Regions from separate parts of the Exiguobacterium sp. Leaf187 genome, predicted to be linked through region 1. Evidence: a T-box and tRNA genes for the amino acid it is inferred to sense, from the RefSeq annotation. Region 1 holds a T-box; the other regions hold tRNA genes.
What was found. A T-box is a leader RNA that pairs with one kind of tRNA and senses whether it is charged. The one in region 1 lies ahead of ASF99_RS10705 (valine--tRNA ligase), so its partner is inferred to be a tRNA-Val.
Positions count from the first base shown of each region.

Region 2: it encodes a tRNA-Val, which carries the amino acid that the T-box ahead of ASF99_RS10705 (valine--tRNA ligase) is inferred to sense. The anticodon was not compared.
Region 3: it encodes a tRNA-Val, which carries the amino acid that the T-box ahead of ASF99_RS10705 (valine--tRNA ligase) is inferred to sense. The anticodon was not compared.

Region 1 is NZ_LMPR01000009.1:1,227,752-1,238,589, forward strand. It holds gene ASF99_RS10690 (ankyrin repeat domain-containing protein) at 1-632, opposite strand, end outside; gene ASF99_RS10695 (DUF5057 domain-containing protein) at 651-4,250, opposite strand; gene ASF99_RS10700 (bifunctional folylpolyglutamate synthase/dihydrofolate synthase) at 4,334-5,566, opposite strand; gene ASF99_RS10705 (valine--tRNA ligase) at 5,621-8,257, opposite strand; T-box leader at 8,308-8,537, opposite strand; gene hemL (glutamate-1-semialdehyde 2,1-aminomutase) at 8,592-9,902, opposite strand; gene hemB (porphobilinogen synthase) at 9,899-10,838, opposite strand, start outside.
Region 2 is NZ_LMPR01000004.1:68,068-78,905, reverse strand. It holds gene ASF99_RS01275 (phytoene desaturase family protein) at 1-1,339, shown strand, start outside; gene ASF99_RS01270 (histidine phosphatase family protein) at 1,399-1,965, opposite strand; gene ASF99_RS01265 (response regulator transcription factor) at 1,982-2,632, opposite strand; gene ASF99_RS01260 (HAMP domain-containing sensor histidine kinase) at 2,634-3,983, opposite strand; gene ASF99_RS01255 (YdhK family protein) at 4,132-4,686, shown strand; tRNA gene ASF99_RS01250 (tRNA-Val) at 4,734-4,806, opposite strand; gene ASF99_RS01245 (nitroreductase family protein) at 4,946-5,572, opposite strand; gene yhfH (protein YhfH) at 5,758-5,904, shown strand; gene ASF99_RS01240 (polysaccharide deacetylase family protein) at 6,316-6,942, shown strand; gene ASF99_RS01235 (YkyA family protein) at 6,958-7,599, shown strand; gene ASF99_RS01230 (EamA family transporter) at 7,700-8,602, shown strand; gene nagE (N-acetylglucosamine-specific PTS transporter subunit IIBC) at 8,624-10,132, opposite strand; gene ASF99_RS01220 (CsbD family protein) at 10,345-10,542, opposite strand; gene ASF99_RS01215 (ornithine--oxo-acid transaminase) at 10,697-10,838, opposite strand, start outside.
Region 3 is NZ_LMPR01000004.1:79,916-90,753, forward strand. It holds gene ASF99_RS01285 (M15 family metallopeptidase) at 1-748, shown strand, start outside; gene ASF99_RS01290 (hypothetical protein) at 814-1,290, shown strand; gene ASF99_RS01295 (efflux RND transporter permease subunit) at 1,351-4,491, opposite strand; tRNA gene ASF99_RS01300 (tRNA-Val) at 4,678-4,750, shown strand; gene ASF99_RS01305 (PTS transporter subunit IIC) at 4,849-5,871, opposite strand; gene ASF99_RS01310 (metallophosphoesterase family protein) at 6,234-6,968, shown strand; gene ASF99_RS01315 (hypothetical protein) at 7,004-7,282, opposite strand; gene ASF99_RS01320 (sterol desaturase family protein) at 7,408-8,043, shown strand; gene ASF99_RS01325 (TetR/AcrR family transcriptional regulator) at 8,060-8,614, opposite strand; gene ASF99_RS01330 (YhgE/Pip domain-containing protein) at 8,601-10,838, opposite strand, start outside.

The DNA.
Region 1 (10,838 bases):
ACCTTTGCCTTGTGCTGTTTCAACAATTCAAATAAATCTTTTCGATTTTGTTTGACTGTCTCATAGATCGGACGTTCTTTTCCTAAGTTCGGATTGGCACCAGCCCCTAAAAGTAACTCGATGACTGTCTCATTTTGATCAAGTGTGGCATAAAACAAAGGGGTATGACCGTACGCATCGATTCGATTTAAATCTTTAGACGTTGCGCGCTTGACGAGTAAAGCATACGCATCACTGGAACGATTCACACTTGTTGCCACATGAAGAACAGATTGTTTCTTCTGATTTAACTGATTCACTTTTGCTCCCTTTTTTAGCCAAGTAGCCACTGTATCCCGAGGAGCAAACTGCGCCGCATAAAACCAATTCATTTGATTTTGAGATGTCTTAGAATCTAATAGCAATTCAGCCTTTTCAAATGCAAGCGTCTCTTGAAAACGACCAATATAACGATTTTTTTCCGATGTAGACATGTCTGAACTTTTTAACGCGGATGCTAATTCCATAGGCTTTTCTGAACGTAACGCCTGTTCTAGTTCAGTTTTTCGATTCGATTGAATGACGTAACTTGTAACTCCGACTCCAGTCAAAATCACGATCAAAAGGATGACAACGATGCGTTTTCGTTTCATATCCAACTTCCCCACTTTTTAATATACATCTCCATCCAAGTCGGTTGATCCTGAATCTGAACCAATCGTCACCTTGAATGTTGTACTCAAAGGTGTTTTCTTATCATTTTTCAAGACTTCCAACACATCTTTATTTTCTTTTAGCACAGTGACTTTAATGCGAGCCACACCAGGACGTAACGGTTGCAACGCTTGGCCCGTCGGATCGATTTTGACGTACTCTTTCCCTTGCGTCACTTCCATCCGGTAAAATCGTTCAGTCGTCGTTTCCGGGAACCACCCTAAGAGTGGTCGTTTGTTTTCATCCTTCATCGTCATGATTAAATCATCAGCTGTTACGCTGGTCGGGTTCTCACGGACTCGAACGAGTGTCTTTGCTACCGTATCTGGGAAATCCGTCAACGTGAGTAATGCTTCGACAGCTCCATTTGGAGTACCGGTCTTACCTGTAATCGTATAACCGTTCGCTGTTGGTATCAGTTCAATCGCACTACTCAACGTAGACGTCGTAAATGGTAACGGGTAATTCGGTTTGAATGTTGCCGTCACATCTTGTGTTGATCCGACCCAGAGTTCAAGATTACTTGGGGCGACCGAAAGTTCCGGTAGCTTCACTTGAATTGTATAGGTCGTAGACTGGGCAAGGTATGTCGAACTTCCTGCTTCTGCCGGAACGACAGCTTTAACTGTGATCGTTCCAGGTGTTTTCCCGGTCAAATCTAATGTGTTTTTCGATAAACCATTCGTTTTGACATGCGAATCATTCGTGATGATCCATTGAATCGGTGTCTCGTTTCCTGAAATCATCGAAGCGAGTCCCGTCATGGATTTCGTTTCACCAACGTACAGTGTATCCGGTACGTTTCTTACAATCAGTCCACCAAATACATCATTGATCACGAGATCAGATGTCGTCGTGAGTTCTTTTCCATTACCTACAGGAACGACTAATTTGATTTGTGTCGTACCGACTTTTTTCGGTTTAATGACTCCTGCTTCATCGATTGAGGCAATCGTCGGATCGACGATCGACCATTTCAACGTTCCGTATTGGCTACCTGTCGGATTAATTTCTGGCAAGACTTTATACGATGGTGTCGTGATATCCATCTTGACGGATGGAATCTTCGCACTTGTCGCAAATGCCGGTGTCAATGCGTAGCCAAGTGTCGGAAATGCTTGTGGATCATTATTTACTGTCGTTAGTTTATCTGAACGATTTGTTTCATTTTTATAGACATTTTTAGTTGATGTTAGCACATTATCTTTTTTATCGAGCGTGTAAATGCCCGCAGATTCTTTAGCTTTTACTTTTACTTTAAATGTTATTTCTGATTGTTTAGCTACCCACTGCCCTTGGTAAATGCCGTCAAGTGCTTCATCGTATTCAATGTTTGGTGCGTAGCCTTTTATAGACTGTCCAGAAATAATAGCATCCTTTAACCCACTAGTTGAAACCACTTCTAAATTACTCGGTAATTTTTCATTGAACAGTATATTTTCCATCGTCACAGAAAATTTCCCTTTGATATAGCCATTCTCCCCAATAGCTTCTTGTTGCTTCATAGGTGTTGTTTTAATGGTATATGAAATTTCAGCCGTCTCACCATTAGGAATAGTAGCCGGATCAATAGAACGAGATAATACGAAAGGAGCAGAAACAGCAGGTCGAACAACTTGAACGGTCCGTGTCTCGATTGCCTTAGCTCCCCGCTGATCCTCTGCTTCGATTCGAATCGTAACACTTGTTTTACCTTTTAATTTTGATTCGAAGGATTGACTGACGAACGAGTTATTCTTCAACTTATTGTTTTCAAAGACTTTCTCATTATCAATATAGATCCGTGTCTTTAGCTCACGGTCTTGCAGATCATAGTCGTTGACTTGATACGAGATCGTCAACGGCTCATTCTCAAGATAGCTCGATTTGTCCGTTGGCAAGATATTCTTGATTAATGGCTTGTGGTTCGCACCGATGAAAGCACGATACATCGTATTCGAGAACAATTCTTTTTCTTGTTGTTGATCAAATTTTGTTGTGTGTCCTGCTCCAGAATACGTAACGTTCCCTTTTGTGTACATATAGTAGTGGTTGCGTGCGTCCCCAATCGTTCGACCTGCAGCCTGGTTCGAGGTATTCAGATCTTTTTCACGGATGTTATACCACGGAATAAGGTCCGGTTGCTCAAGATCCAAGCCGAAGTATTGATTGTGGGTCGTTGCTATCGCTACTGTATCTGCCAAAGCAAATGGATAAGAAGTCATGACTCCGGCATTTTGTTTGACTGCCTGCCCTGATGGTCGTTGCGCCCCGTATCCCATATTCGTAAAGTTCTTTTGACCAGCAAGATCAGCAAATTTCGTTTCCCAGAATAATTCAGGTTTATCGGTTTGAGCTGGTCTGAAAATCGTGTCGTGTGTCAACATCAATCCTTGACCAGTATTCGTAAAATCAAGGATTGCATTCGATGCAGGATCGCTTAGTGCAGCAGCACCATATGAATCTTGAAACCCGAAAATCAACATGTCATAATTTGTATTTAAATTTTTCTTTTGAAAGTCCGAGTTGAATGTTGTTGCAGATAATACTTCGACATTAAAGTCATATAATCCGTCTTGTTTCAACAATGTACCCGACATGAATCCATTAATAGAGCCGGTTGATCCCGAACGCGTGACTTGTAAAATCTTCGCTTGGGCTACCTGATCCTTCATTAAGAAGCTACCGATCTTATAATCCGAAAGTCCATCTTCACTTACGACTTTAATCATCCAGTTCCGTGGTCCTGTATAACTCGGTGCATCAAATTGATAGGACAAGGAGCCAGAAATCGTCGCTGGTTTTTCATCGACCTTTTCGGATTCCTCAAACTGGTCATTACTATTGAAATCAATATACAATTGAACGCGTGTATTAGCCGTAGTTTGATCAAGCGTAAAATTAAAATCAATTGGTTTATCTGGTGAAGCCGGTGCTGCTTTATCCACCGATGTTAACGATTGACCAGCCTGCGAAACCGCTACTTTGCTTAAACGAGGTCGTTCAATTTTTTCGGATTGTAATCGGGAGACGACCTGTTTTGAATCCGTATAGGCAATCGCAGCACCAGACGTCATGCTTGGCTTAAAAATCGAAGTGAAATTACTCGTTGCATGTGTTAACACATCAGCGTGTAAAAAGACGGGTAATCCTTTTTGAATGTAATTCTTCAAAATTTCATTCGCTTTTAACTTCGTAATATCATTTTCGATGTTACTGGTATTATGCTGTTTGGATTTCGAATCAGATACTGTAATCGAATAACGGTCTGTTCCTGTAAAAATAGATGGATCAAAGACGATCGCATCAAATGCACCATCAAGTGAGAAACGAGACGCATTCAACTCTTTGACCGTCATCATCTTGATTTCGTATTGACTGGTATTCAACTCTTTTAACAATGATAACGACGTGATTGTCGTTCCCGGATCAATCCGGTTCGTCGCCGACCAATCATCACGAATCTCTAAAATCTTAAACTTCTCGCCTGTCGCCGCTTTTGAATGCGGTTCATGTATATACGTAAAGCTTGAAAAAATCAGTAAGCTTGCTACTAACAAACGGACCCACTGTCTCATCGCTCATCGTCTCCTCATCATGTCTTTGAAATCCGGGACTATACTTCCCCAATTTCATTATAACGAGCGAAATCGCATTTTCCCTATTTTGTAAAAGAGTTTGTGTACATTTGACGCACTTCACTGATGAAATAGAGTGATCCCGTCACGACATATGTTCGATTTGCGCTTAAGTGACCTAAGAATGCTTTGACCGTCGTTACGTTCGCGCCCTCTTGCTGCAACTCCTCTCGCGTCCGAGCTCGTGGGAAATCAAACGTCGTCTCGTAAATATCCGGTGTAATGCTACGTAACTGCGCTAGCATCGCTGTCCGGTCTTTGTCACGTAAAATCGAACAGAGCAACGTCACCGGTTTTGATTCCTCTTTTAACCGTTCAACAAGTGCCGTGATCCCTTCCGGATTATGCGCACCATCGAGAATGATCCGTGGTTTGCGTGAGATGATCTCAAACCGTCCCGGATGTTTTGCCTCCCGTAGCCCTTTTCGGATCGCCGCTTTCGACCATCCAAGTCGTCGCGCACAGACGACGGCATTCGCCGCATTATGGACTTGATGATGACCTTCGAGACCTAAGCGCGTCTCCGGAATCCCATCATATGTCGCCCAAGTTCCTGTCTCTTTCAGACGGTAACGGATGATTGCTTCCTGACTCCATTTCAACGTCGCATTTCGGTCACCGCAATACGCCATTAACGGTACCGTCAGCTCTTCCTGCAGTTTTCCGGCGATGACCGGTGTCCCTTGTTTGATGATCCCGAACTTCTGTAAAGCAATCTCTTGGAGCGTATCTCCGAGAATCGCTTGATGATCGTGCCCGATCGACGTGATGATCGCTGCGACCGGCTTCTTGAAGACGTTCGTCGAATCATACAATCCACCGAGTCCGACTTCATAAATGACGAAATCGGGACGAATCTGATTAAAATAATAGAAAGCAAGTCCCGTTAATGCCTCGAACTCAGTGACCGTACCGAGTGCCGGATCGATATGCTGGATGGCAGCTTGAACAGCGATCGCAGCGGCGACGAGATCATCTTCTGCGATCGGTACCCCGTTCAACATAATCCGTTCCTCGAACTGAATGATATACGGTGACGTGAACGTCCCGATGCGTAATCCTTCCGCAATTCCCATCTCACGTAAGAACGCAACCGTCGATCCTTTCCCGTTCGTGCCAGCGACATGAATCGTCGGAATCGCGTCCGGGTCAATCTGTAATTCCAGTAACATCGCCTGCATCCGTTCAAGACCTGGTTTGACGCCAAATGCTAGTAAGCTCGATAACCAATCCAATACATCTTCTCGCGTCCTCATGTTGTTCGCTCCTTTAAAAAAAGTGGCTCAAGGAAACTTGAGCCACTGCTGTAATTAGTGTGAGAGTTCGTTGATGCGTGCTTCGACAGCTTGACGTTTTTCCGTATAATCAAGTGCCTTCGCCTTTTCTTCATCAATAACATGTGCCGGTGCTTTGCCAACGAAGCCAGGGTTGTTGAGTTTTTTCTCGACCCGTTCGACTTCTTTCGTATACTTGACGAGTTCTTTATTCAAGCGCGCGATTTCTTCCTCGATGTTGATCAAGTCCGCGAGTGGGATGAACAATTCTGCTCCCGTTACGATCGCACTCATTGCTTTTTCTGGTGCTGGCATCTGTTCTTCGATTCGAAGTTCAGATGCGTTCGTGAACTTTTGCAAGTACGAGCTGTTTGACGACAGGTCGTCTTGAACACGTGCGTCATTCGTCGAGATGAACAGTTGGATCTGTTTCGACATCGGTGCGTTCACTTCCGCGCGGATGTTACGAACCGAACGGATGACGTTCTGAACCGCTTCGAATGCTGGAACGGCTTCCGGGAAGTCGAGTGACGCTTCACGTGTTGGCCATGCAGCACGTGTGATCGTCTCGCCTTCATGCGGTAAGTGTTGCCAGATCTCTTCCGTGATGAACGGCATGAACGGGTGCATCAGACGCATGATCCGATCGAGCGTATAGGCAAGAACCGAACGCGTCGTCTGTTTTGCTGCTTCATCTTCCCCGTTGAGCGGTAACTTCGCCATCTCGATGTACCAGTTACAGAAGTCTTCCCAAATGAAGTGATAGAGAATACGTCCCGCTTCACCAAACTCGTATTTGTCAGATAAACGCGTTACGTCGTCAATCGTCGTCTGTAGGCGTGTCAGGATCCATTTATCTGCGAGTGACTTCTCGCCTGTCAAATCGATCTGATCAAACGTTAGACCATCCATGTTCATTAAGGCAAAACGGCTTGCGTTCCACAATTTGTTCGAGAAATTCCATGTCGCTTCGATCTTTTCCCAGTAGAAGCGGAGGTCGTTGCCTGGTGTTGATCCTGTCGTTAAGAACCAACGAAGAGAATCGGCACCATACTTCTCGATGACATCCATCGGGTCGATTCCGTTCCCGAGTGATTTCGACATCTTGCGTCCTTCCGAATCACGAATCAATCCGTGGATCAAGACGTCTTGGAATGGACGTTGTCCTGTAAATTCATACGATTGGAAGATCATCCGTGATACCCAGAAAGCGATGATGTCATAACCCGTAACGAGTGTCGATGTCGGGAAGTATTTTTGATAATCCGCTGCGTCCGTGTTCGGCCATCCCATCGTTGAGAACGGCCAAAGCGCTGAAGAGAACCACGTATCAAGAACATCGTTGTCTTGCTCCCAGTTCTCGATATCGGCTGGTACTTCCTTGCCAACGTATACTTCGCCTGTTTCTTTATGGTACCAAGCCGGAATCCGGTGTCCCCACCAGAGTTGACGGCTGACACACCAGTCACGGATGTTTTCCATCCAGCGCACATACGTGTTCTCAAAGCGTTGTGGAACGAAGTTGACCTTGTCTGGTCCTTGTTGTTCCTCGAGTGCTTTTTGCGCGAGTGGTTCCATTTTGACGAACCATTGGAGTGAAAGATACGGCTCAACGATCGCGTCTGAACGCTCCGAGTGACCGACAGAGTGCAAGTGTGGTTCGATTTTGATTAGAACACCTTCTGCTTTTAAATCTTCAACGATTTGTTTCCGGCATTCGAAGCGATCCATACCTTCGTATTTCCCTGCGTTCTCGTTCATCGTTCCATCTTCATTCATGACGAGGACACGTGGTAACTCGTGACGGTTACCGACTTCGAAGTCGTTCGGGTCGTGCGCTGGTGTGATCTTAACGACACCTGTACCGAACTCCATGTCGACATAGTCATCGGCAACAATCGGAATCTCGCGACCAACGATTGGTAACGTGATTGTTTTTCCGACGAGGTGAGCATAACGCTCATCCTTCGGGTTCACGGCGATCGCTGTATCACCGAGCATCGTCTCAGGACGTGTCGTCGCTAGTTCAACGTGACCTGAACCGTCCGTTAGTGGATAGCTGAAGTGATAGAACGCACCTTCGATATCCTTGTAGATGACTTCGATATCCGAGATCGCTGTTTTCGTCGCTGGGTCCCAGTTAACGATGTATTCGCCGCGGTAGATTAAGCCTTTTTCGTAAAGTTTCACGAAGACTTCTTGAACCGCTTCTGACAATCCTTCGTCAAGCGTGAAGCGTTCACGCGAATAATCGAGTCCGAGACCAAGTTTTGCCCATTGTGCACGGATCGTTGACGCGTATTCTTCTTTCCATGCCCATGATTGCTCGAGGAATTTCTCGCGACCCATTTCAAGACGTGATTGTCCTTCTGCCCGCAGTTTTTGTTCGACTTTTGCTTGCGTCGCGATACCGGCATGGTCCATTCCTGGTAGGTAAAGAACGTCGAATCCTTGCATCCGCTTCATCCGTGTCAGCATGTCTTGTAACGTTGTGTCCCACGCGTGACCAAGGTGCAATTTACCTGTGACGTTCGGTGGTGGAATGACGATCGTGTACGGCTCTTTTTCTGGATCCTGATCGGCTTTGAAATAGTCACCTTTCACCCAAAAGTCGTACCATTTTTCTTCCGTTGCCTGCGGATCATACTTCGTTGGCATTGATAATTCCTGCATCCTGATCGCTCCCTTTTTGTCCATAATAAAAACGGCTTCTCTCGTCCTATGCTAAGGACGAAAGAAAGCCGTTGCTTTTTTCCGCGGTACCACCTTAGTTCATCCACAATCGGATGCCCTCGAGCCACGTAACGTGTGGAGGACGGATATCGCTCGTAAGACTCACGATACCAGCTCGTGGGGTGACCTTCCTCCTGTTCGCCCGTCACATCTTTCAGCCAAGGATGTGTTCTCTACACCGGTACGAATACAGGACTACTCTTCCCGTCATCGCTGTTGCCATTTTCTTCTTTACTTATTTTAGCCGAGAGTTCAAGCAATCGTCAAGAACTGCTTAACGACCAAATTCAACTTGGAGTTCTTGGAACGTCAATTCGACGGCTTCGATCGTCCGCTCGATGTCTTCGTCCGTGTGGGCGATTGACAGGAAGAGACCTTCGAATTGTGACGGTGGTAAGAAGACACCACGCGCCGCCATCTTTTGATAATACGAACGGAACATCTCAAGATTCGATGTTTTCGCTTTTTCGAAGTTCGTGACGCGCTCATCCGTGAAGAAGACACCGAACATCGCGCCTGCACGGTTCGTCGTCAACGGAATGTTATACTTCGCCGCAGCGTTCAGGTAGCCTTCTGACAAACGGCTCGCTTTCCGGTCGAACTCTGCATAGTGTTCTGGTTTCAATTGTGTCAATGTCGCTAGACCTGCTGCCATCGCGAGTGGGTTCCCGGATAACGTACCTGCTTGATAGATTGGACCTTGTGGTGCGATCTGCTCCATGATGTCACGACGTCCACCGTAAGCACCAACTGGCATTCCGCCGCCGATGACTTTACCGAGACACGTGATATCCGGTGTGACACCGAAATGTCCTTGGGCACAGTGGAATCCGACACGGAAACCGGTCATGACTTCGTCAAAGATCAGTAAAGCGCCGTTTTCTGACGTGATTTCCCGTAAGCCTTCGAGGAATCCTGGTTCTGGTGGCACGAAGCCCATGTTCCCAGCAGCCGGTTCGACGATGACACCGGCGATATCGTCGCCATGTTTTTCGAACGCGATCCGGACAGCGTCCAAATCATTGTACGGAACTGTCAGCGTCATGCTCGCGATTTGCGCCGGAACGCCTGGTGAATCTGGTAATCCGAGTGTCGCGACACCTGAACCTGCTTTGATCAAGAGCGAGTCACCGTGACCATGGTAACAGCCTTCGAACTTCAAGATTTTCGTCCGACCTGTGTAGCCACGTGCGAGACGAAGGGCAGCCATCGTCGCTTCAGTCCCTGAGTTGACCATCCGGACGACTTCGACCGACGGCACACGACTGATGACGACTTCCGCCATCGCTGATTCGATTTCCGTTGGTGTCCCGTAGCTCCAGCCACGCGTTGCTTGTTCTTGAATTGCTGACGTGACGATTGGATCGGCATGACCGAGAATCATTGGTCCCCATGACAAGACATAATCGATATATTCTTTTCCGTCGATATCATAGAGCTTCGATCCTTTCGCATGATCTGCGAAAATCGGTGTCATCCCGACCGATTTATAAGCACGGACCGGACTGTTGACACCACCCGGCATGAGCGGGAGTGCCCGCTCGAATGCTTCTTTTGATTTTGAGTTCTGGTTAATTAAGCTCATTTCGACCCCTCCAGGTAACGACAAATGTCTTTTGCGAAATAGGTGATGATTAAATCAGCGCCTGCTCGTTTAAAGCCAAGCATCGTCTCAAGGACGATTCGTTCTTCATCGATCCAGCCGTTCAAGGCAGCGGCTTTGACCATTGCATACTCACCCGATACGTTATATGCGACAATTGGTAGATCGATTCGCTCGCGCACATCGCGAATGATATCCATGAACGCAAGTGCAGGTTTAACGATCATGAAGTCAGCTCCTTGATCGACGTCCGCTGTTGCTTCGCGGAACGCTTCGCGACGGTTTGCCGGGTCCATTTGATAACCTTTCCGGTCGCCTTCTCCCGGTGCCGAGTTCGCTGCATCACGGAATGGACCGTAATAAGCAGACGCATATTTAACACCGTAGCTCATGACCGGAATGTGGCTGAAGCCGTTCTCGTCTAATCCTTGACGAATCGCTGCGACGAATCCGTCCATCATCGATGATGGCGCGATGACGTCGGCACCTGCTCGGGCTTGTGAGATTGCTGTCTTGACGTGAAGCGGTAATGACGCATCATTATCGACCGTACCGTCGGCGACGATTCCACAATGACCTGTCGACGTATATTCACATAAGCATGTGTCGGCGATGACCGTTAGCTGCGGGGCAACCTTCTTGACGAGACGTGTCGCTTCTTGAACGATCCCGTGATCGTGAAACGCACCTGATCCTTGCTCGTCTTTCAAGTGGTCGTGCGGGACACCGAATAAAATGACAGATTCGATTCCGAGTGCGACGACTTCTTCAATCTCAGCCGTCAGATGATCGAGTGATAAGTTGAAGACGCCAGGCATCGAACTGACTTCGCGTTTAATGTCTTCGCCTTCAGCGACAAAAATCGGATAAATCAAATCTGATTTATGCAACTGATTCTCGCGGACGAGTGACCGGAGT
Region 2 (10,838 bases), on a different contig from region 1:
TTTCGATACCGGTCCTTCTATCTTAACGATGCCTTGGGTACTCGAACAACTCTTCTCAAGCGTTCATCGTAACTTGGATGATTACTTAGAAATCGAGCGCATTGAACCGCAATGGCGTACATTCTTTGAGGATGGAACAAAAATCGATGTCAAAGGTGACTTACCTGGAATGCTCGAAGAAGTCGAGCACGTCTCGTCACGGGCTGATTTTGTCGAATTGTTCCGGTACTCCAAACAAATGTACGACTTGTGCCTCGACAGTTTTTATAAATACAGTCTTGAAGATTTAAAGGACTTAAAAAAATACCATACGATGTCTGATTTATTAAAGATGGACCCGATGAATACCGTTGCGACCGGAACCAAAAAACATCTCAATGATCCGTATCTCGAACAGCTATTCAACTATATGGTCATGTATGTCGGTTCCAACCCATATCAGGCACCTGCTGTCTTCAATCAGATGATTTATGTTCAAATGGGTCTCGGTATCTATTATGTCAAAGGTGGGATGTACCAAATCGCGCGTGCCATGAAACGGTTACTTGATGAGCTCCGTGTCACAGTTCACCTCAACTCCCCCGTTGAACAAATCGTCCTTGAAAATAAAAAAGCGGTGGGCGTTCTATCAAACGGAACATTCCATGCAGCCGACATCGTCGTCTCAAACCTTGAGGTCATCCCGACTTACGAACGGATCGTTCCGGAGAAAAAAGCCCGGAAACAGGCAAAAAAATTACAAGCGTCGTTTGCCCCTTCCGTTTCAGGTCTTGTCCTATTGCTCGGTGTAAATCGTGAGTATCGCGGGCTAGCGCATCATAATTTCTTTTTCTCAGAAAATCCAGAGCGTGAATTCGCCCAAATGTTCAAAGAAGGTACTCCTCCAGAGGATCCAACGATTTATGTCGGTGTCTCGTCAAAATCCGACGCTTCCCAAGCTCCTGAAGGGAAGGATAACTTATTCGTCTTGACACACGTTCCACCGCTAACACTTCAAAAAGGTGAGGTCGACTGGGATGCGTACCGCGAAGTCGTTCTCGATAAACTGGAGCGGATGGGACTTCATGGACTTCGGGAATCGATCGAGTTTGAATATCGCTTTACCCCAGAGGATTTGAAAGAATTATACGGTCCAAACGGTGGATCGATTTATGGTGTCGCAGCCGATCGGAAGAAAAATGGTGGATTCAAGATTCCATCGAAGAGTGACTTGTACGAAGGACTTTATTTCGTTGGTGGGTCGACACATCCAGGCGGCGGTGTACCAATGGTCACCTTGTCCGGTCAATTAACAGCTGATTTGATCCGAAAACATGAAGGTGCTGTTCCTACGCCTTAAGATTTCTCCAATTACAAAAGAGACGGAAACTGATTCACTCATCAGTTCCGTCTCTTTTTTTACTTTGTATTCGTCAAAAGTGGTACGACATGAATGTCCGCCTTTTCTCCTAATCTCACATCCATTCGACATACGGCTGGCATTGGTAAGGATTTCCAAAATGCGTAATCAAACGTCGAATCAAATGTTTCTAAGAGTAACACCATGATGTTTCCGTGTGTTCCAAGAACGACTATTTCGTCAGGATGCTTCTCCACTAGTTCGTCGATGAATGGCCGAATGCGTTGCGACGCTTCGTTGTTCGTTTCGCCTCCATACGGATTTTCATTCGGATGTTGCCATACATATGTGACCGCTGCTTGAAAATCGTCAAGCTCTCCCGGTGCTAACAATCGCTCTCGTAGTTCCTCTACCTCAATGATTGGTTGTTGACGTGCCTCCGCAAGCGGTGCAATCGTCTCGATCGCCCGTTGATACGGGCTGCTGTAGAACCTGTCGATTGGAATTTCTTGAAACGTTTCAAGTAAACGTATCGCATCTGCTCGTCCTTTATCGGAAAGTGGCCGTTTCCGTTCATCTGGTGAATATGTCGAGTGTGCGTGCCGTACGAAATAGAGTGTCGTCATGTTTTGATTTTCCCCTTTATTGGTGTGTCCATCGGTATCCGATTCCGCGAACTGTTTCGAGATGCTGTTCAATCGGAAAACCGCAAACACGTAGTTTTTCTCTTAAATGTCTGATATGCGAGTCGATCGTCCGCTCGTCTACAGACGCTTCCGCTCCCCATAACATCGTCGTTAGTTGATCGCGTGTCCAAACACGTCGTGGAGAATCTAAAAATACACCTAACAACTCAAACTCCGTCTTCGTTAACGAAATCTTTTGTTGGAGGTAACTACAACGATAGCTTTCCCGGTCATAGGATAGACCATCATACTGTTGCTGTAATAAAACTTCCATTCGCCCGATCAGTTCCCCTTCTTGAATCGGTTTTGATATGTAATCATTCGCTCCTACTTCTCGTGTCCGAATGATGTCTTCCCGCTGATTCCGAGCCGTAACCATCAAGATTGGGATGTTAGAGTGTTCTCGAATGAGACGACAACATGTCCAGCCATCCATATCCGGCATCATGACATCTAGTAAAATCAGGTCGAATACGTGCTGACGGCAGAGATCAAGAGCTTGTTGCGCAGAATCCACAAGCTGACACGTGTACCCATACGGCTGAATATACAGTTTGAGCAGTTCAAGCATTCTTGGTTCATCATCTACGATCAATACATGCGGCATTTTATTTCTCCTTCCACTGCAGTGTCACTTGTGTTCCATGTCCAAGCTGACTCTTGATGTTCAATTCTGCTCCATGTGTCTGAGCAATTGCTTCAACGATGGAGAGTCCGATTCCAGTTCCTCCATGTTTTCGAGAACGAGATGCTTCCGTTCGGTAGAGCCGTTTCGTTACATGAGGTAAAGATTCTGCAGCGATCCCTTCTCCTGTATCTTCGATTTGAATGAAAGCCCCTACTGCGTTGACACCATAACGAACGATAATTTTTCCCGACGTCGTATGTCGCCGTGCATTTTCAACGATATTCACGATCATCTGGCGGAGCTGCTGAGCGTCACCCATCACTTCTATTCGCTCACCTTCTATCTCGAACGAAACATTTTCTTGTTCGATGTCCAGGCGCATCAATCGTATCACTTGATGAATCAAGTCTTCGACATCGACAGGTTTTCGTTCCATCATAAAAGCATTCGCATCAATGCGTGCTAACCAAAATAATTGCTCAATCCATTCATTCATTTGCTGACTTTCTTCTCGAATGATCGTAACGTAGCGTTGTTGCTCATCCGGCGTCAACGTTTGACGTTCGAGAATGTCCGCGTATCCCTTTATATATGTCAATGGTGTTCGTAGTTCATGAGATACGCTTGCTAAAAATTCGGATCGTTCCCGATTCAAAAAATCGAGATCTTGTTTTAATTGCTGAATCGAACGCGCCAATTGTCCCAGTTCGTCTTGTCGATCAATCGGCAACGCTCCATCTTCCCCATCTAATAGACGTGCCGTCGCTTTTTCCATTTGAACCAGCGGACGAGAGATGAGTCGGGTCGTCCAAATGCTTGCCGCACCTGCTAATAAAAGTGCGAGCAGACCCACTTGGAAAAACTGCTGTTTCAACGGATTAAGTACGTGATCCACGATTGCTTTAGAAGCGAACATGAAGACATGACCCTGATGTTTCCCGTCGATGGTGATGGGACTGTCCGTCATTAAAAAGTCACGCATCGTCACGATTTTTCCTTGTTGACGGTAATCGAAATCCGTATGCTCTAGCACACTTTTCATCTCATTCGACAAAGGTCGTGACGCTTCGAGTCGTTTTCCATCTGCATCAGTGATCACTACAGTAAACGATGAATCTGCTTCCATCATGCTGACATGGCGCATCGTCGTTTGGTCATAGGAATCGACAAGGACATCACGATGGGTATTTCCTCGGTTCAGTAAACCGTCCACTACTTCCTGCGTTCGTGTTTGAGACAACTGATAATACAACGTCCCAAACAACACACTGCCACAAATTAAAAATGCCGCAAGCACGATCCCTCCGACCGAGTATGAAATACGACGCATGACGATTCCTCCTTTTCCTCTCCACTTTTAGTATAGCTAAAAAAAACGCGATCGACGCAGACAAACAAAACTGTCACCTCATCTGCACACGATTTGCACATACGCTGGGTATAGTAAAAAAGACTAGTGAATTCAGGAGGGTTTTATTATGAAAAAATCATTGACGTTAACCGCACTGGCTCTTAGTTCTACGCTTTGGCTCGGTGCATGCGGATCCGCTTCAAATGACGAAGGAAGCAATAGCGACTCACACGACATGTCTCATGGAGATATGATGCATTCGAGTGATGGAAAGATACCGTCTGGTCTAAAGGAAGCCAGTGATCCGACCTATCCGAAAGGAAGCAACGTCACGTTGACGACGAATCATATGGATGGAATGAACGGAGCTAAAGCAACGATTGCGGGAGCTTATGATACCGTCGTCTATGCGATTAGTTACAAACCGACTACTGGTGGAAAGATAGTGAAAAATCATAAATGGGTCATTCAGGAAGAACTCGATCCCGTTCCAACTAAGCCACTGCAAGTTGGTGATGAAGCGACTGTCAAAGCGGATCATATGAAGGGTATGGATGGAGCTAAAGCGACGATTGACGAAGTAAAAGAAACGACGGTTTATATGGTGAACTATGAACCAACGGACGGTGGAGAGATGGTGAAAAATCATAAATGGGTCACAGAGGATGAGATAAAGAAATAATAAAAAAAAGCCCGCTTTTCCTTTAAAGGAGAAGCGGGCTTTCGGTATGATTCTGACTGGGCTCGAACCAGCGACCTCTACCCTGTCAAGGTAGCGCTCTCCCAGCTGAGCTACAGAATCATGTTTGCAGTACGTTATGTACTTGCTAGGACATGTATTAATATATCAAGAAACTAAAAGGCTGACAAGTCTTTTTCTGAAAAAAAATAAAAAAATTTAAAATGGGGGAATCCACCCCGCTTCCCCCATTTTGAATGACTTACAGGAAGGTTGATACTCGATCAATCGGTAAACGTAGTGCCGGACGTTTTTTCGCATCTTCAACCGCTTTTCCGACAGCAATCAGCATGACTGGTACATACCGTGACTCGGTGATGAACGTTTCCGCAAAACGTTGATGATCAAATCCACCCATTGCGAGTGTTGATAATCCACGCGCTTCTGCCGCAAGCATCAATTGCATCGCAGCAAGGCTCGCATTCGACATAGCCGCGTCGCGTCCATACGCCTCACTTTGATAAGCGCCTTCTACCTGTGCCTTGATCGAATCAAACAGATCCTCTGTCATGCCACCTGCTTCCACTGCTGGACCGTACACTGGATTGTAGTTTCGATTAGCTTGAACATCACCTAAGATCGCAATGACTGCTGAAGCCGAAGTGATAGCCGGCTGATTGTATGCGATCGATGCAAGCTGCTGCTTCGCTTCTTCCGAATGAAAGACCGTGAAATGCCAGTGTTGCAAATTCCAAGCACTCGGCGCGGCTGTCGTCCATTCTAATAGTTCTTCTACTTCCTGTTTTGAAAGCTTGAACGTTTCGTCGTAATGACGAACGGAACGTCTTTCTGTTAAGACACGCATTGTATCAAGTGTTGCCTGTGTCATGTGTAAATCCCCCTTATCATTATCAGATTACTTAGATATCGTAGCATGTCTTATTTTCATTGTCCTCTATCAATACTTCAAACGAATCTACTGTTATAAAACAATAGTTGACATTCAACTTCTGTACTAATACAATAAAATCAAGAAAAAAGATCATTGCGTTTACTTTGAAGGAGGAAAAACACATGGAACAACCCCTTTACCAAGAAGCATCTGCTGCATTCTATCGTGAGCTTCCCGTCAAGACGTGTGCCCATTGCGGAAAAGAGATGGATGAACAATGTGAATCCTATCAAACGGAATGCGATGAGTGTGCTGTAACAGAACACTAAATAATACATGAAACAATCACTTACTTAGTGGTTGTTTTTTTATTTCTTTTAAACTCTTTCTAAATAAATCAATATTTTTTAGAAAAATCGATTTTCCGTCATCTTTTTGTCATCTGTTTGTTACAAAAGAAACAGTCAGAATGTTACATTATCTGTATATGATATTTTTGACAAAAGGAGCGACAGACAACGATGGATCCATTTACCTCAAGCCACGCTAGCGAACTCGGTCCACGACCGCGTACAAAAAAAAGAAAGTTTTTCCCTCGGTTTTTCTTACTTCTCACACTGGTCTTTCTCGGAGTTGGGGGATATGTCGCTTTCCGATATGTTTTTACTCCTGAACAACATTCCATTACGACAGGTAAATCCATTATTGAAGTGCCTGTCGTCAATATGGAAAAAGCACGCGTGGAAAAATGGAATGGTGTGACGAAAAAAGTCGCTTATTTAACATTCGAGGATGGTCCATCCGCATTAACACCGGACTTACTTCGAACATTGGATCAACTTCAGACTCGTGCCACTTTCTTTTATCTCGGAACACAAGTAGATGCTTTTCCACAAGAAGTCAAAGCTGCTGCTAAAGCTGGACACTATATCGGATTACACGGGGAAACACACGATTACGATACATTGTACGAAAAAGGAAAGTATGTCTCAGAGATGCAAAGTGTTCAGAAGAAAATCCATGAGTTGACGAAGCTAACACCACATTTGACACGACCACCTTATGGCTCTGATCCAGGCATCACAAAAAAAATGGCATCTGCCATTCATTCAGCAGACTTCCGTGTGTGGGACTGGTCGATCGATTCAATGGACTGGTATTACAAAGATAGTGCAAAAGAAGTCGCGAATACAGTCATTCGGCGAGCAGAGCGTCCGTTTGAAATCATTCTCTTACATGAACAACCACAAGCCATCAAAGCACTTCCAGCCATTGTTGCCGGACTTCAGAAAAAAGGCTATCAATTCGCGATTTATGATGAAGATTTCCATATTCCGTACAACTTCGCGCAACACTCGAATTTATAAGGAGTTACTATCCAGATGAAAAAAACATTCGTAGCAGTACTGTTCCTGTCGAGCTTTGGACTCGCTGCCTGTTCCAACGATTCACCAACCTCTCTTCATGAACAGCTAGAGCAACAAGTCAAAGGTGAAGAGAAAGCATTCACGCTAGCTGATCAACGTGCTCGTAAGGACGAAATTTCAGTTAATACGTATCAAGCCGTTCTTGATGCAGGTGCTGAAGAAATCAAACGCTCTCAAAATGAACGAGAGGAATTAGAAGCCTTAAATGACGAACGGCTTGCTTTATTGAAACAAGAAGAAACGTTACGTAAAGAAACGTACGCTGAACTTGATCTTGAAGAATTGCAGGATGCTGTCAACCAACTTGATGGTAAAGCAAAAACAGAAGGAACTGCCTTAGTGACAATCATCAAGGAACGCCAGCAGACGTTTCAAACGTTCTCGAAAACGTATCGACAAGCGATGGACGCCGAAAAGAAAGTGCTTTCACGCTTGACGAAAAAACCGGATTTCGTTAAGATTGATGAGTCAACAGCGGATTTAAATCGTTTAACACGGAAAGCTACCGCGTCATTAAAGAAGTGGAATACGCTGACCGTTCAGTATAATCAAACGAAAACCCGGCTGTATCGTTTGCTCGACACATCAACTCAATAAATCACACAGGTTGCAACCAAACCCTGTCCAAAAAACCTGGACAAGGCCCCGTTGCAACCTTTTTTGTGTGGTTTTTATTAAAAATGGAGGGAATTTATTCATGCATCGTTCAAAAGCAACCTTATTCGTTCTGATTGGCGCTATCAGTTATGGTGTCCTCTCAACGATCGTCAAACTCGCTTATGCCGCTGGATTTAACTCAGCAGCCGTTTCAGGTAGTCAATTTTTCTTCGGCTGGCTGATGATTTTCGGACTTGCCTTATTTACGAAAAATCTTCGTCTCGATCTCAAAACAGCTGGTCTTCTCATGCTGATCGGTATCTCAAGTGGTACAACTGGTTATCTGTACTATCAAAGTCTTCAAACCGTATCCGCATCCGTTGCGATTATTCTCTTATTCCAATTTACTTGGATCGGAGTCATCATCGATGCGCTCGCATTCAGACGCTTACCATCTCGCGCACACTTCTTGTCTGCGATTCTATTGATTGGTGGAGCCATTCTTGCGAGTGCCGCTTACTCGAGTCCACTCGACCTGCGTGGAACATTATTCGGTCTTGGAGCGGCTGTCAGCTTCTCGATTTTCTTACTCGCCAGCGGACGCATCGCCAATCATTTACCCGTCATCAAGAAAAGTTTTTACATGATGACAGGTGGTCTTGCTTTCGTCATGACGATGTATCCACCGACAACGTTCTTGTCCTCTGCGAACTTCGAAAATGGACTTCTGTTATACGCGATTCCGCTCGGTCTGTTCGCATTGATTTTACCACCGCTCTTATTTGCTGCTGGCGCGCCTCATCTCTCCCCAGCCAGCGTTTCTTTACTTGGAGCGGCTGAACTACCGACAGCAGTCATCTGTTCCGTCTTAATTTTAGGAGAACATCTGATGAGTTCCCAATGGATCGGGATCGTCATCATCTTGATCGGAATCTTTTATCCAATTTATCGCTCAAGCAAAACAGCATCTGTTGCGAACGTACAGCAAAACGACCTTTCCTGAGCTCAGGAAAGGTCGTTTTCTTTACTTCTGTCGTTTCATCGCATCCGCAACGAATTCGACGTCCGTACCAATGATGATTTGAACGCTAGTTGCCCCCATCTTCATGACACCTTTTGCTCCAGCCGCTTTAATCGCTGCTTCGTCAATGATGTTTGGATCTTTGACTTGAAGACGTAAACGTGTCGCACAATTGTCAATCGACGTGACATTTTCTGTTCCTTTTAGTCCCGCAAAGATGCGTGCTGCTTGTTGCTCATATTTATCGTCTGAATCTGTCAAAACGACTCCCGTGTCTGTGACGAGCGATTCATCTTCACGACCTGGTGTCTTCAGATCAAATTTCGTGATCATGAAGTAGAACAGGAAGTAGTAGACGACCGCGAACGCGAGACCAACCGGGATGAGAAGCAATGGTTTTGTGGCAATACCGAAGTTCAAGGCATAATCAATGAAACCAGCCGAGAAGGAGAAGCCATGTAAAATACCGAGTAAGTTGACGATGGCCATCGATAGACCTGTTAAAACCGCATGAATGACATATAAAACAGGTGATAAGAACATGAACGAGAACTCGATTGGTTCCGTGATCCCTGTCAAGAAGGACGTCAATCCAAGACCAATCATCGCTCCAGCAACTGCTTTTCGATTTTCTTTACGCGCAGCCATGACGATCGCAAAAGCTGCAGCCGGTAAGGCGAACATCATGATTGGGAAGAAGCCCGCTTGATAAATCCCAGCTGTCGGATCTCCAGCGAAGAAGCGCGCGATGTCACCGTTCGCGACCGTACCATCTGCTTTTTCATATGAACCGAAGACGAACCAGAAAATATTATTTAAGACGTGGTGTAAGCCGACAGGAATCAAGAGACGGTTAAAGAATCCAAACAGAGCAGCGCCTCCTGCACCAAGACCAACCATCCATTCACCAGCACCGTTGATGCCTTGCTCAATAAACGGCCAGACATAACCAAAGATGAAAGCAAGTACGAGCATGACCGCTGATGTAATGATTGGAACGAAACGACGACCTCCGAAGAACGCCAACCAATCCGGTAACTTAATGTTATAGAACCGATTGTATAGAAGTCCTGCGACGATACCCGCGATGATTCCACCGAATACCGCCATATTAACGGTCGAACCGAGTGTCGCCTGATTCGCGATCGAACCAAGTGTCGCTCCGTCGACCTTAGTCGAGGAATCATTGACGATCGCCGCGATCGCATCATACTTCGCCTGAATCTGTGCGCTGGAATAATCCTTGTTCATCGAGTCGACGCCATTCTTTAAGACGAGATACCCGATGGCCCCGGCAAGACCCGCTGCCCCGCTCGCATCGATCGATAGACCAATCGCGACACCAATGGCAAAGATTAATGGCAGGTTATCAAAAATAGCCCCTCCTGCTGCTACCATCAACGGAATATCTAACATATCCGCTGAACCTAATCGGAGTACGATTCCGGCAGCCGGTAATACTGCGATTGGTAACATCAAGGCTTTACCAATACGTTGTAGAAACTGCAACATACCTTTCACCCTTTCTTGAATAAACGATAATGACAGAACAATGTAAACGCTTTTACGTTTTTTATTATTCCACATAAACATCTAAATGACTAGACCTTTATACAAATTATTCATTATCTTTTTTTATTGATATAAAAATTCATTATAGCAGACGCTAAAAACCGGACTAGAGTCATTCTCCAGTCCGGTTTTTCTATTTAATTTCAACGGTCTTAGCGGCGATTTGTATCTTCAAAATTTTGTTGGACGTTACCGACTGTTTTCTTCGCCTCGCCTTTTACTTGATCTTTTTTACCTTCGCGCTCTGTCGATTTATCGCCTGTTGCTTTCCCAAGCGCTTCTTTTGCTTTACCCGCTACTTTATCGACGAGACCATCTACTTTTTTATTGAGACCACTGTTGTTTGACATAACCATTACCCCCATTTAAAAGTTTTTTTTGCGATAGTTGTCTGTTCCCTTGTCACTGATTTTCAAACGTTTCCTGTATCAAAACCGACACTTACCTAAACAAAAACAACAGTGAACGTCCTGTCCACTGTTGTTTAATCTAAAGCTATTCTTTTTACTGGGCGACGGAAACACCTAATACTTGTTCAATCCGTTCGAACGCCCAATCCAACTCTTCTTTTGTGATGACGAGCGGTGGTGCAAAACGAATGACTGTCTCATGTGTTTCTTTACAGAGCAAGCCTTTTTCCTTCAAC
Region 3 (10,838 bases), on a different contig from region 1:
ATCAACATCTTCTTATCGTCAAGCCAAGACATCCCTTCATTTACGTCAAGGGGCATCACTCGAGCAACCGAGTCTTACGGTTATTCCAACAGGGATCTATGTGACGGAACTGTCGAAAGTCGGTACCTGGTCAAAAGTACAATATGGTACGAAGATTGGTTATGCGAGCACAAAATATCTACTAACGGATGAACAAATCGGTGGAAAACGGATCGGTCATACTCTCATCGCGAATAAGAACTTAGCGCTCCGCTCGACATACGCTCCTGGTGAGAATCAACAAGCAAGAGCAGCGTTTGAGAAAATGCGTGTAGCGGCTAAAAAAGAGGGAATTACGCTCGTTGCATTTAGTACTTATCGCTCCTATACCTATCAAAAAACGTTGTTTGATAAATATGTTGCGCGTGATGGATATGAGAAGGCGAGTACGTATAGTGCGGAACCCGGGAAAAGTGAACACCAAACAGGTCTTGCGTTTGATATCGGAGGCGCTGATTCAACAAAATACGCCACGTTCAGCTTTTCAAAAACAAAAGAGGCAAAATGGTTGTTTGCGAATGCTCACCGCTACGGCTTCCATCTCCGTTATCCATCTGGTAAAGAATCTTGGACGGGTTATACGTATGAGAGCTGGCACTATCGGTATGTCGGAGCAACGCTTGCCGCTCGTCTAAAAGTCAGTGGATTAACAATGGAGGAGTATTTCCACCTCGCACCATGGAAACCAGTAAAGGTTTCGACTCCTTAAAAACATGGTAAATAGAGGATGTTGGCTTAGTCGGTTATTCGTCTCGGGTGAAAGAGGTGGAACGAATGGCAAAAAAAGATGCGAAACATCACATCATGACGTTTACGTTCAAAGAAGAAGCGACATCCTATCAAGTATTTAGTGAATTGAAGAAATATCATGCACGAGGTCAAGTCGATTTCGAACAGGTTGCCGTCATCAAGCGAAATGAGAATGGTGCTTTTTCGTTTGAAGATGCTGTAGACCTAAGCGGATCGAATCGCGCCGTCAAAGGCTCATTGATTGGAATGGCCGTTGGTATCTTAGGTGGACCATTTGGCATCTTGCTTGGTTCGATGACGGGTATGCTGATTGGTGGATCGAAAGACATGAAGGAAAATCAAGAAATCCAAGAAACGTTCAAACGAACACTCGGTGTCATTCCACCTGGACAAACAGGAATTATCGCGATCGGTGAAGAGTTTGAACCATCCGTTCTTGACGGATTAGTAGCGCAACATGATGGTACATTAGAACGAACGGATGAACAGTTAGAGTCGTAAGCCTGATAGAACGAAAGGGGCCTATCGCTTGGATCGCGATAGGCTCCTTTTCATGTGCATTTACTTAGTCGTACGTTCTTTTTTTGCTTTTTTGAAGAAGAACAATTCATAGACGACAGGAACGATGATAAGTGTTAACAACGTAGAAGTCGTTAATCCACCGATGACCGTCAAGGCAAGACCTTTTGAGATCAATGTTCCTGAAGAAGTGGTTAATGCGAGAGGCACCAATGCCATGATTGTTGCAAATGCGGTCATTAGGATTGGGCGTAATCGCGTTTTACCAGCTTCAATCAATGATTCGCGGATCGGCATACCACGTCCGACGTTTTGACCAATGCGGTCGACGAGAACGATTGCGTTCGTGGTGACGATTCCGATCAACATCAAGAAGCCGATCATGACACTAACAGACAATGGTTCATTCGCAAGGAAGAGCGTGACGAGTGAACCAATCGGAACAAAAATCAGAGAGGACAAGATGATGAACGGAATCCGAGCTTTTCCGAATGTGATCAACATTGTCAGGTAAACAAGTCCGATTGCAACGACGATCGCAATTCCGAGTGATTGGAAGATTTCGACCGTATCGTCATTTCCGCCACCACTTGTCAGTGAGACACCGTCTGGTAAATCGATTTTTTCGACGTCAGCTTTTACAGCGTTCGAAACGTTTTGAACGTCGTCTCCTTTGACTTGTCCAGATACGCGAGCATATACTTTTCCGTCGAGTTTCTGAATCGATGTGAAGGTCTCGACTTCATTGACATTCGCAACATCTTTTAAAGCGACAGGACCGTTTGCTGAGAAGAGTTGGACATCTTCGAGATCTTCTTTCGAGACGAGTCCTTCTTCATAAGATAATTGTACGTCTTGATCCTTATTGTCGAGATTGAGCGTTCCGACCGTGACTGGCTTCGTTTGATCGTTGACGGTACCGAGAATTTGGAAACCAGATAGTCCGCGATCACTTGCTTTCTCAGGATCGATTTCTACGAGATACTGCTTTTGTTTTTCGCTGAAGTTGTTCGTGACATATTTCAAATCATTATTTTTCGACATGTTATCCTCGACGAGTTTTGCCGCCTCTTGAAGGGCTTCGAGGTCGTTCGAGAATAAGTCGACATCGACGTTGTTATTCGACGGAGGACCACCTGTCGATAGTTCAGCCACACTGATTTTGACATCGACGTTTTCATCTTGAGCGATGTCTTCCATCTGTGTCTCAAGTGACTTGATCGTTTTCTCGACGTTTACACCGTCTTTTAGATTCAAGAAGTAACTTGCTTTATTATCGAGACGTAAGCCTGTCGTGAAGTCACGTGCTCCGACAGAAGTCGTCACGTCAGCAATGGCTTTTTCTTTATCAAACATTTTTTCCATCTCAAACGAGACGTCACTTGTTTTTTCAAGTGATGTGGCAGCCGGAAGTTCGAGCGATGCCGTCAAGGTTTTCGATGCCTCGTTCGGAATGAACGTAAATCCGAGACGCGGTACGATCGCTAGGGAACCACCGAGAAGGACGAACGATACGACCAAGATGATCGCCTTGTGCGAGAGTGATTTTTCAATCAGCTTTCCATACCAACGTTGGAGAGCGCCTTCTTTTTCTTCTGCTGGTACCTTCTTGAAGGCAAATTTCGCGAGAATCGGTACGATCGTGATCGCAACGAGTAGTGAAGCAAGTAATGAGAAAATAATCGTCAAAGCGAACGGTAAGAAGAACTTACCAGTAATCCCACCGACAAATCCAATCGGCAGGAAGACGACGACGGTCGTCAGCGTTGATGACGTGATTGCTTTTAGAATCTCTTTTGTCGATTGTTCGATGATCTCATCCGTCATACCGGATTCGGATTTTCGGACGCGCCGGAAGATGTTCTCGATGACAACGATACTATCATCGACGACACGACCGACTGCAACAGCCATCCCACCAAGTGTCATGATGTTCAGGGAGATATCTTGCCAGTTCAAGAAGATAGCGGCGATGAGTAATGACAATGGAATCGAGACGATGGCGATGATCGTCGCGCGGATGTTCCGCAAGAATAAGAGTACAGCGAGTGATGCGAAGAGGGCACCAAGTAATCCTTCTTTGACGAGTGTCGCAACGGACTCCTCGATATCCTTCGCTGAATCAATCCCAATCGTATAGTCGACTTGGTCGTCATATTTATTGAGGATCTTCGTGACTTCATCTGCGATTTCGACCGTATTGGCATCTTGTTTTTTCGTGATTGCCATCGATAAGGAATCTTTTAAATCGTAACGTGTTTTTTCACTTTGTTGTGAGACGGCTTCGATTTTTGCGATATCCTCTAGGCGAATCGGCTCTACAGGTTCAGACGCCTGATCTGCAGCTGCACCACCTGTTGTACTTGGTGGTCCTTGCGTTGCACCTTGTGGTGGACCGCCAGCAGATGAACCACCTGTTTGACCGTTACTTGATGAACTAGCTGCACCTGTAGCAGGTGTTAATTGTAGATTTTTTAGTTTATCTAGATTTTCTAGTTTTTCCTCAACACGAATCGGAATTTTCGAATCGTTTTCTGGTAGCTGACCAGATGGGAACGAGACATACTTTCCATTGATTTGTTCCTTGATGCTTGAGAGCGAGAGACCCGCTTCCGTCGCTTTCTCCTTATCGACGGTGATTTGAACGAGATCATCCTTATAGCCACCAACCGACACGCTGTTGATGCCTGGAATCTTATTAAGTTCAGGCTCGATGTCTTCCTTAAGGATTTTTTCGATGTCTTTACCATCCTTGCTAAAGAAGGAGATATTATAGATCGGGAACGATCCAAAGGACAGACGATTTAATTTCGTCGTTGCTTCCTCCGGTAGATTCGCATCTTGGATGGCAGCATCGATTTGTTGTTCGACCTTATCCATATCGGTATCGAACGGGAATTCGATGTTTAAGATACCGATACTTTCATAAGAAGAACTTGTTAGCTTGGTAGCCCCTTCAATTCCTTTAAGGGAAGTTTCAAGCTTTGAGACGACTTGTTTATCGACATCGTCAGGTGATGCACCAGGGTAAACCGCTTCGATTGAAATCTGAGGAAACTCGATTTCCGGGAACTGATCAACTTTTAATTGTGAGAAGGAATACACGCCTCCTAAAATCAATAGGATTGCAATGATGAAGACAGCAACCGAGTTCTTCAAACTAAATCGGGTTAAAAAGTTCATATGAACGCTCCTTTCTTTTTGTATGTGCTTATTTACATAGTAGAGGACACTCATAGAACCCGCAACTTTAAAACTGTTTTTATTTAAAAAGATCTTTTTGGAAAAAGATAATTTTTTTTGTGAAAAAGGCTTTACACTTTTCGATATGCTGCTATAATAAAAATATACCCAGTAACAACACAGCATGATTCTGTAGCTCAGCTGGGAGAGCGCTACCTTGACAGGGTAGAGGTCGCTGGTTCGAGCCCAGTCAGAATCATACCGAAATCGTTCCTTTTCGAAGGGACGATTTTTTTTTGCGTTAAAAAACTATTCCCGAAATCAATCAGGAATAGTTGGAAGGGAAGTAAAATTGTTTTATTGAATTTCAAGATGAAGATCGCCGCGCTTCGTCCACCCTGCGACAGTCGTCAATCGATAGAAGACGAGCGTCAAGACACCAGGTAGAACGACACCAGTCAAGAAGAAGACGAGGAACGCCTGAGGACCTTGGTTGACGAAAATATTGAGTGGGGCAATCATCGAATTTAATCCAAGTCCTGCGAGTTCGTACGGTACTTTCAAAGAGAGAAGAAGCGTCGCGACAGGAGCTGAAATCATCGCTGCGAGAAACGGTGCAACGACCAGACGAGGATTTTTAACGATATTCGGGAATTGTACTTTAGGTGTTACAAAGAATGAAGCAATCAAACCACCTGGATCCGTCTGACGGTATGCCATCAACGTGAAGCCGACGAATTGAGCGGAACAGCCAATCAGCGCAGCGGCACTTGCTACAGGATCAAGTTGCAAAGCGATAGCGAGTGCAGCGGACGAAGCAGGAGACATCAATAAGACACTAAAGATGAGTGCGATGACAAGAGAAGTTGCGATTGGAGATGATTCAACGGATGCTGTGATCATGGCACTGAATTTTGTAAGGAGTGGTGTCGTGACGGCAGCAGCACCGATTCCAGTCACGCCGCCAGCAAGGACAGCACTCATCGGGATGACCATCATGTCAAATTTCGTTTTTCCAGTCATACGTTTTCCGACGTATACAGCGACGGCAGCTGCGAGTAACGCACTGATCGGCTGACCGGGTACAAGAACGAGTCCAGAAGCAGTTGATTGAAGAGCGGCACCACCGATCGTCGCTGCGATCATCGCGCTGAACAGAACAAGTGTATTTCCTCCGAGCTGAAAGGCAATACCGGCACCAAGTGCAGGGGCGAGTAGTACTTTTGCGACACCACCAATCGTCAGTAGCATTTGGATATGTAGAAGATTTCCGAGTGTCTCAATCAGGAGTCCGACACCGAGTGTTACAAGAACGGCATTTGCCATTCCAGCTGATACTTTTACCATTCGATCCATCGCATATTCTTTCAACGTTGTCATCCTCTCTCTATCTATCTCTATTTTTTGCCATGAAAAAAGCCTATCCGTTTTTGGGATAGGCGCCACTCATTCTGTGCGGGCGCCTCATTCGATGCATCGAAAGAAGGGCCCAAAAATCATTTCCGTTTCATCATCGGAAAAGTTTTCAGTCCCTCATGCATAGAATAATCAGTCGGCCGACTTGGTTAAATGGCTGTTGCGTCGGAATCATTCGATCGTGCCCCTCTCTGTGAATTTTTCTAAGCCTAACATGCTCTTGATTAATAATCAATATTTTCTGACAATTTATTTTTTCCTGAAATCTGACAGGAATTCACGGTATCATCGGGAAATCCTAATGTACCAACAATGGAGGCGTTTACATGAAAGTGATGCTTTTTACAGATATTCATGGTAATGCATCAGCATTACGTGCAGTATTGTCCTATCTTGATCAACAACCAGAGATCGATGCCGTCTATTGTCTCGGTGATCTTGTCGGCATTGGACCAGAGCATAATGAAGTCATTGATCTATTGAAGCAACGACCAGATATTCAAACGATTTCTGGGAATCATGATGAATGTGTCCTTGCTTTAATCCATGGGGAGAACTATCCCGATAGTTACCGCCATGCTAAAGAGCACCATCAATGGATTGCGGATACGTTGACGCAAGAAAATCAAAAGTATTTGGAACGTTTACCGCGTGTCTTAAATATCATGCATCAGGAGCAAACGATGCACCTGACGCACTATGCTTATGCCGACCAGACGAAGAAGATTGGTGAAGAGCCGTTAAAGCAAGCGGTGGATGGAACGAAAGAAAACTTATCCGTCCTGTTTGCTGGAAGTGAGGCGCGGATCATTGGTTTCGGTCACCATCATCCAGCGCAACAAGTCGAGACAGAGCAAACGCTCTTTATTAATCCAGGTGCACTTGGATGTCAGGAAACAGCTATTGCTCCAGTAGCAATCATCGATTGGGAGAAGGGCCAAGTCCGTTCAGAAATCCTGAAGCTTTCATATGATGATCGACCATTTTTAGACGTTCTCAAAACGACGGAGATGCCGGAACGTGAGTTGATGCGCCGACTCTTCTTCGGTAGTAGGACATGAAAAAACCTTCATGAGACATTCATGAAGGAATTCAATCAAGACGACAATTTTGTCATGATTAAGATAAGACAAACGACAATCAGTAACACGATACCGATGTTTCGTTTCAATGGATGGCGTGACCAGTAAAAGAATAGCGCAAGGACAGGGGCCACAAAAAAGGCAACGATGAGACTGATTAATGTTGCAAGAAATAATACAAACATCCAAAGTTTGCTCGTTATCCGGTATACCTGCCACATGTCGTAAAGCGACATGAGTGTATAGGCGAGTAACACGAAGATGATTCCGGTCGATAAACTCAAAGTGATCATCACTCCATTCTCTATTTAGTATAAGGGAGGGAGCGAGAATGATTACACGACTTGAAGTAAAAAACGTGACGAATCGATGAACGTACGATTATATGCTGTAACGAAAGAGAAAGGGGAAGGCACCTATGTTAAATATCTATCGTCGTTTTTTTCTGTTTCCGGATATTTTGATCATGCTCGTATTACTGATTGCGGTTAGTAGTTATGTCCTTGCTCAGCCGTTTCATTGGACGACTATATTATTCTTTTGTCTTGGACTGATCGTATTTAGCTTCAGTGAATACTTGACGCATCGTTTTTTGTTTCATTTACCACCGCCTAAAAATGTGCTTGGACGAAAATTGTTGAAACGACTTCATTACGATCATCATGCGCATCCGAATGAACTGCATCTGTTGTTTTTACCGGTCTGGTATTCCTTGCCGAATCTTGGTTTCTTTGCTGCTCTGACCTATTTTCTGACGCAATCTGTCGTTTCGACAGCGGCAGCCGCGAGTGGATTGATCGTCATGCTGCTTGTGTATGAATGGAAACATTACGTGGCACACGTTCCGTTGAAACCGAGAACACGCTTTGGAAAATGGATGAAAAGAACGCATCTATTACATCATTTCAAAAATGAACACTACTGGTTTGGTGTGTCAAATCCGGTGGGAGATTGGTTGTTTGGCACACTGAAGGATGAAAAAACAGTTACTTCTAGTCAAACGGCACGGAATTTAGAAAAGAATCGAGAATATGAAAAACCGCCGATCCACTGACCGGCGGTTTTTTGATTCATAAAATACGTAGCATGGCACGACGAATCGTATCGAGCTCAAGTGGATGCGCAATCGATGGCCATTCGGCAATCAATGCGATATACGTCCGGAAAATCAGAAAGGCTGTGACATCGACTGGTACGTCACGATCATCTTGTCCAAGGCGAGTCTCAAGGAGCGTTTTAAGATATTCGACGACATGTCGTTCAATACGTGTCCGTAATTCTTGCATTTCTTGTAATTTAAGATTACGTGTTTCTTCGATGATTTGAAGAATGAACAAATGTTGTTGCTGATGATAGACGATAGCATCGATCATTGCTTGCTTATTTTCTTCTACCGTCGCATGTTCGACGTAAGCGCGTTCTGCTTCTTCTTTCATCTCTTGCAGCACACGGGTTACGAGCGATTCGAACAAATTGAGTTTACTTTCAAACAGTTGGTAGACGGTCGGTTTCCCGACATGAGCGCGTCGAGCGACACGCTCGATCGTCGTACCTTTATAACCGAGTTCAGAAAAGCAAGCCATCGCTGAGTCTAGTATCAGTATTTCTTTATCAGACTGTGTCATGTTGTTTTCGTCTCACTTTCGTTGAGAGTAAAATCCGCTTGGCTCCGAGCCCTCCAACGAAGCTGATGAGCAACGCGACGACTAGGATGGTCGCGAGGACTTGACTGTTTGAGATGAGGGTGTCTGTCACACCAAGTCCAAGGGCTTCACGGAATCCACCGACTGAATACGTCATTGGTAAGAAGGCGTGAATCGCTTGGAAGAAGCTTGGCGTCATCTCGACTGGGAACGTACCGCCACTACCACCGATTTGAAGCAGAAGTAGTAGGAAGGCAAGGAATTGTCCGACGCGACCGAGTAGCATCGCGAGCGTGAACAGAATCGTGATGAACGTCATACCTGTTAAGGCGGCGAATCCGTAGAGTGCAGGAACGCTCGCGACATCAGAATCGAGAACATAGACGATGGCCGTAGCCGCTGCGACACCTTGTAATGCGCCGATCGGTAAGATGAGTGATAATTTACCGACAAGGAAGCGCCATGTCAGACTCTCACCATGTTCTGGACGAATCTGGTAGACAGACGAGAACATCAAGGCACCTGCGAATAAGGCGATACTAAGGATGTAAGCTGATAAACCAGAACCGTAGTTGTTGACCGTCGAATAGTCATGTTCTTTTAAGACGACAGGTTCTGCGAGCATATTGTCCCGCTCTTTCGTTGGCTTGACAGTGGCGTCTTTAGCTCCTTTGCTAAGCTCGTCCTTCAACGTTTTAGCCCCATCTTCAAGTTTCATATTGGCATCCGCGATTTTTGAAGCCCCATCGGTCGTTTTACCGATACCGTCTGTAATCGTAGTTGAACCAGATGCCAATTGACCTAACCCGTTAGTTAACGCGCTAGCTCCTGTTTGGAGTTGGTGTGTGCCATCTGAAAGTTGATTAGCTCCGTCAGCCAGTTGTGTACCGCCTGTTGCCGCTTTATGCACGCCTGCAGTATATTGACCGAGTTTTTCATTGAATGTCTTTTGTCCGCTTGCTAATTGTTGTGCGCCAGATTCGACTTGCTTCGCACCGTCGACGAGTTTTACTTGACCTGCGTTCAGTTGCGATACGGCGGACTCGACTTGCTTACCGCCAGCAGCAAGTTGACCGATTTTTTTCGTCGCTTCGGTTGCTTGAGCAAGACTTTGATCGATTGCCCCTTCTTGCGCAGCGAGGCTTTTAATATTTTCTTCTAACGTTCCAATTGTTCCAAGTAACGTTTGTTTCTCCTCATCTGATAATTGATCAGAAGCGGAAATAACTTGTTTTAGTTGAGCGGCATTTGCTTCAAGCGCTTCTCGACGCGCACGTAGATCTTGTTTAGATTGTGCAGCATCTTGATTCAATTGATTTAATAATGCATTAGCTGCCTGAGCTTTCTCGTCCAGTTGATTTAATCCGTCCGTCAACTGAGGAATTTTTTCGTTGAGCTGAGCCGTACCCGCAGCCAGTTGCTCTGCCCCTTGACGGACTTGTGTCGAGCCACCGCTGAGTTTTGTTGCTCCGTCTTCTAGTTGCGCGGCACCGGCTTGCAACTTACCACCATTTTCGTCTAGCGTGTTCAACCCAGAAGACAACTCACCCGTTTTTTGAGCGAAGAGAGCAGTTTTTTCGTCGAGTGTCGTGACACCGTCACTGAGTTTTTTTGAACCTTGATTTGCTTCCCCGAGCTTTTCAGATAGTGTCAGACTGCCATCCGCAAGTTTTCCGAGGTTCGTAGCCAGTGTTTTAGCACCATCCGCTGTTTTGTGGTTGCCATCTTCTAGTTTAGAAGAACCGTCCGATGCCTTTTCCATACCGTTTGCAATTTTCTTTAACGCACCGAAGATCGCACTACTGTATTGTTTTGTCACGGATTTACGGATCTTTTCGTTTAATTGTTTGGCAGCCGTACTCGAAATTTGTGTGCCCGAGTAGTTTTTGGCTGGGTTCAAGTAATATTCCAACTCAATCTTTTTTGGATGATCATCGAGTAGTGTCGTTGCATTTTTAGAGAAATTCTTCGGGATGACAACCGTCATGTAGACTTTTCCGTCGCGTAGTTCTTTTTCGGCTTTGTCCTGAGACAAGAACTGCCAATCAAAATCATCATTTTTTTTGAGTTTGTCGACGAACTGATCCCCGATGTCGACTTTTTCTCCTTTAAACTTCGTTGCTTTGTCTTCGTTGACGATAGCAACCTTAATATCTTCTGTACGACCGTATGGGTCCCAGAATGCAGATAAGAAGATGGAGTTGTA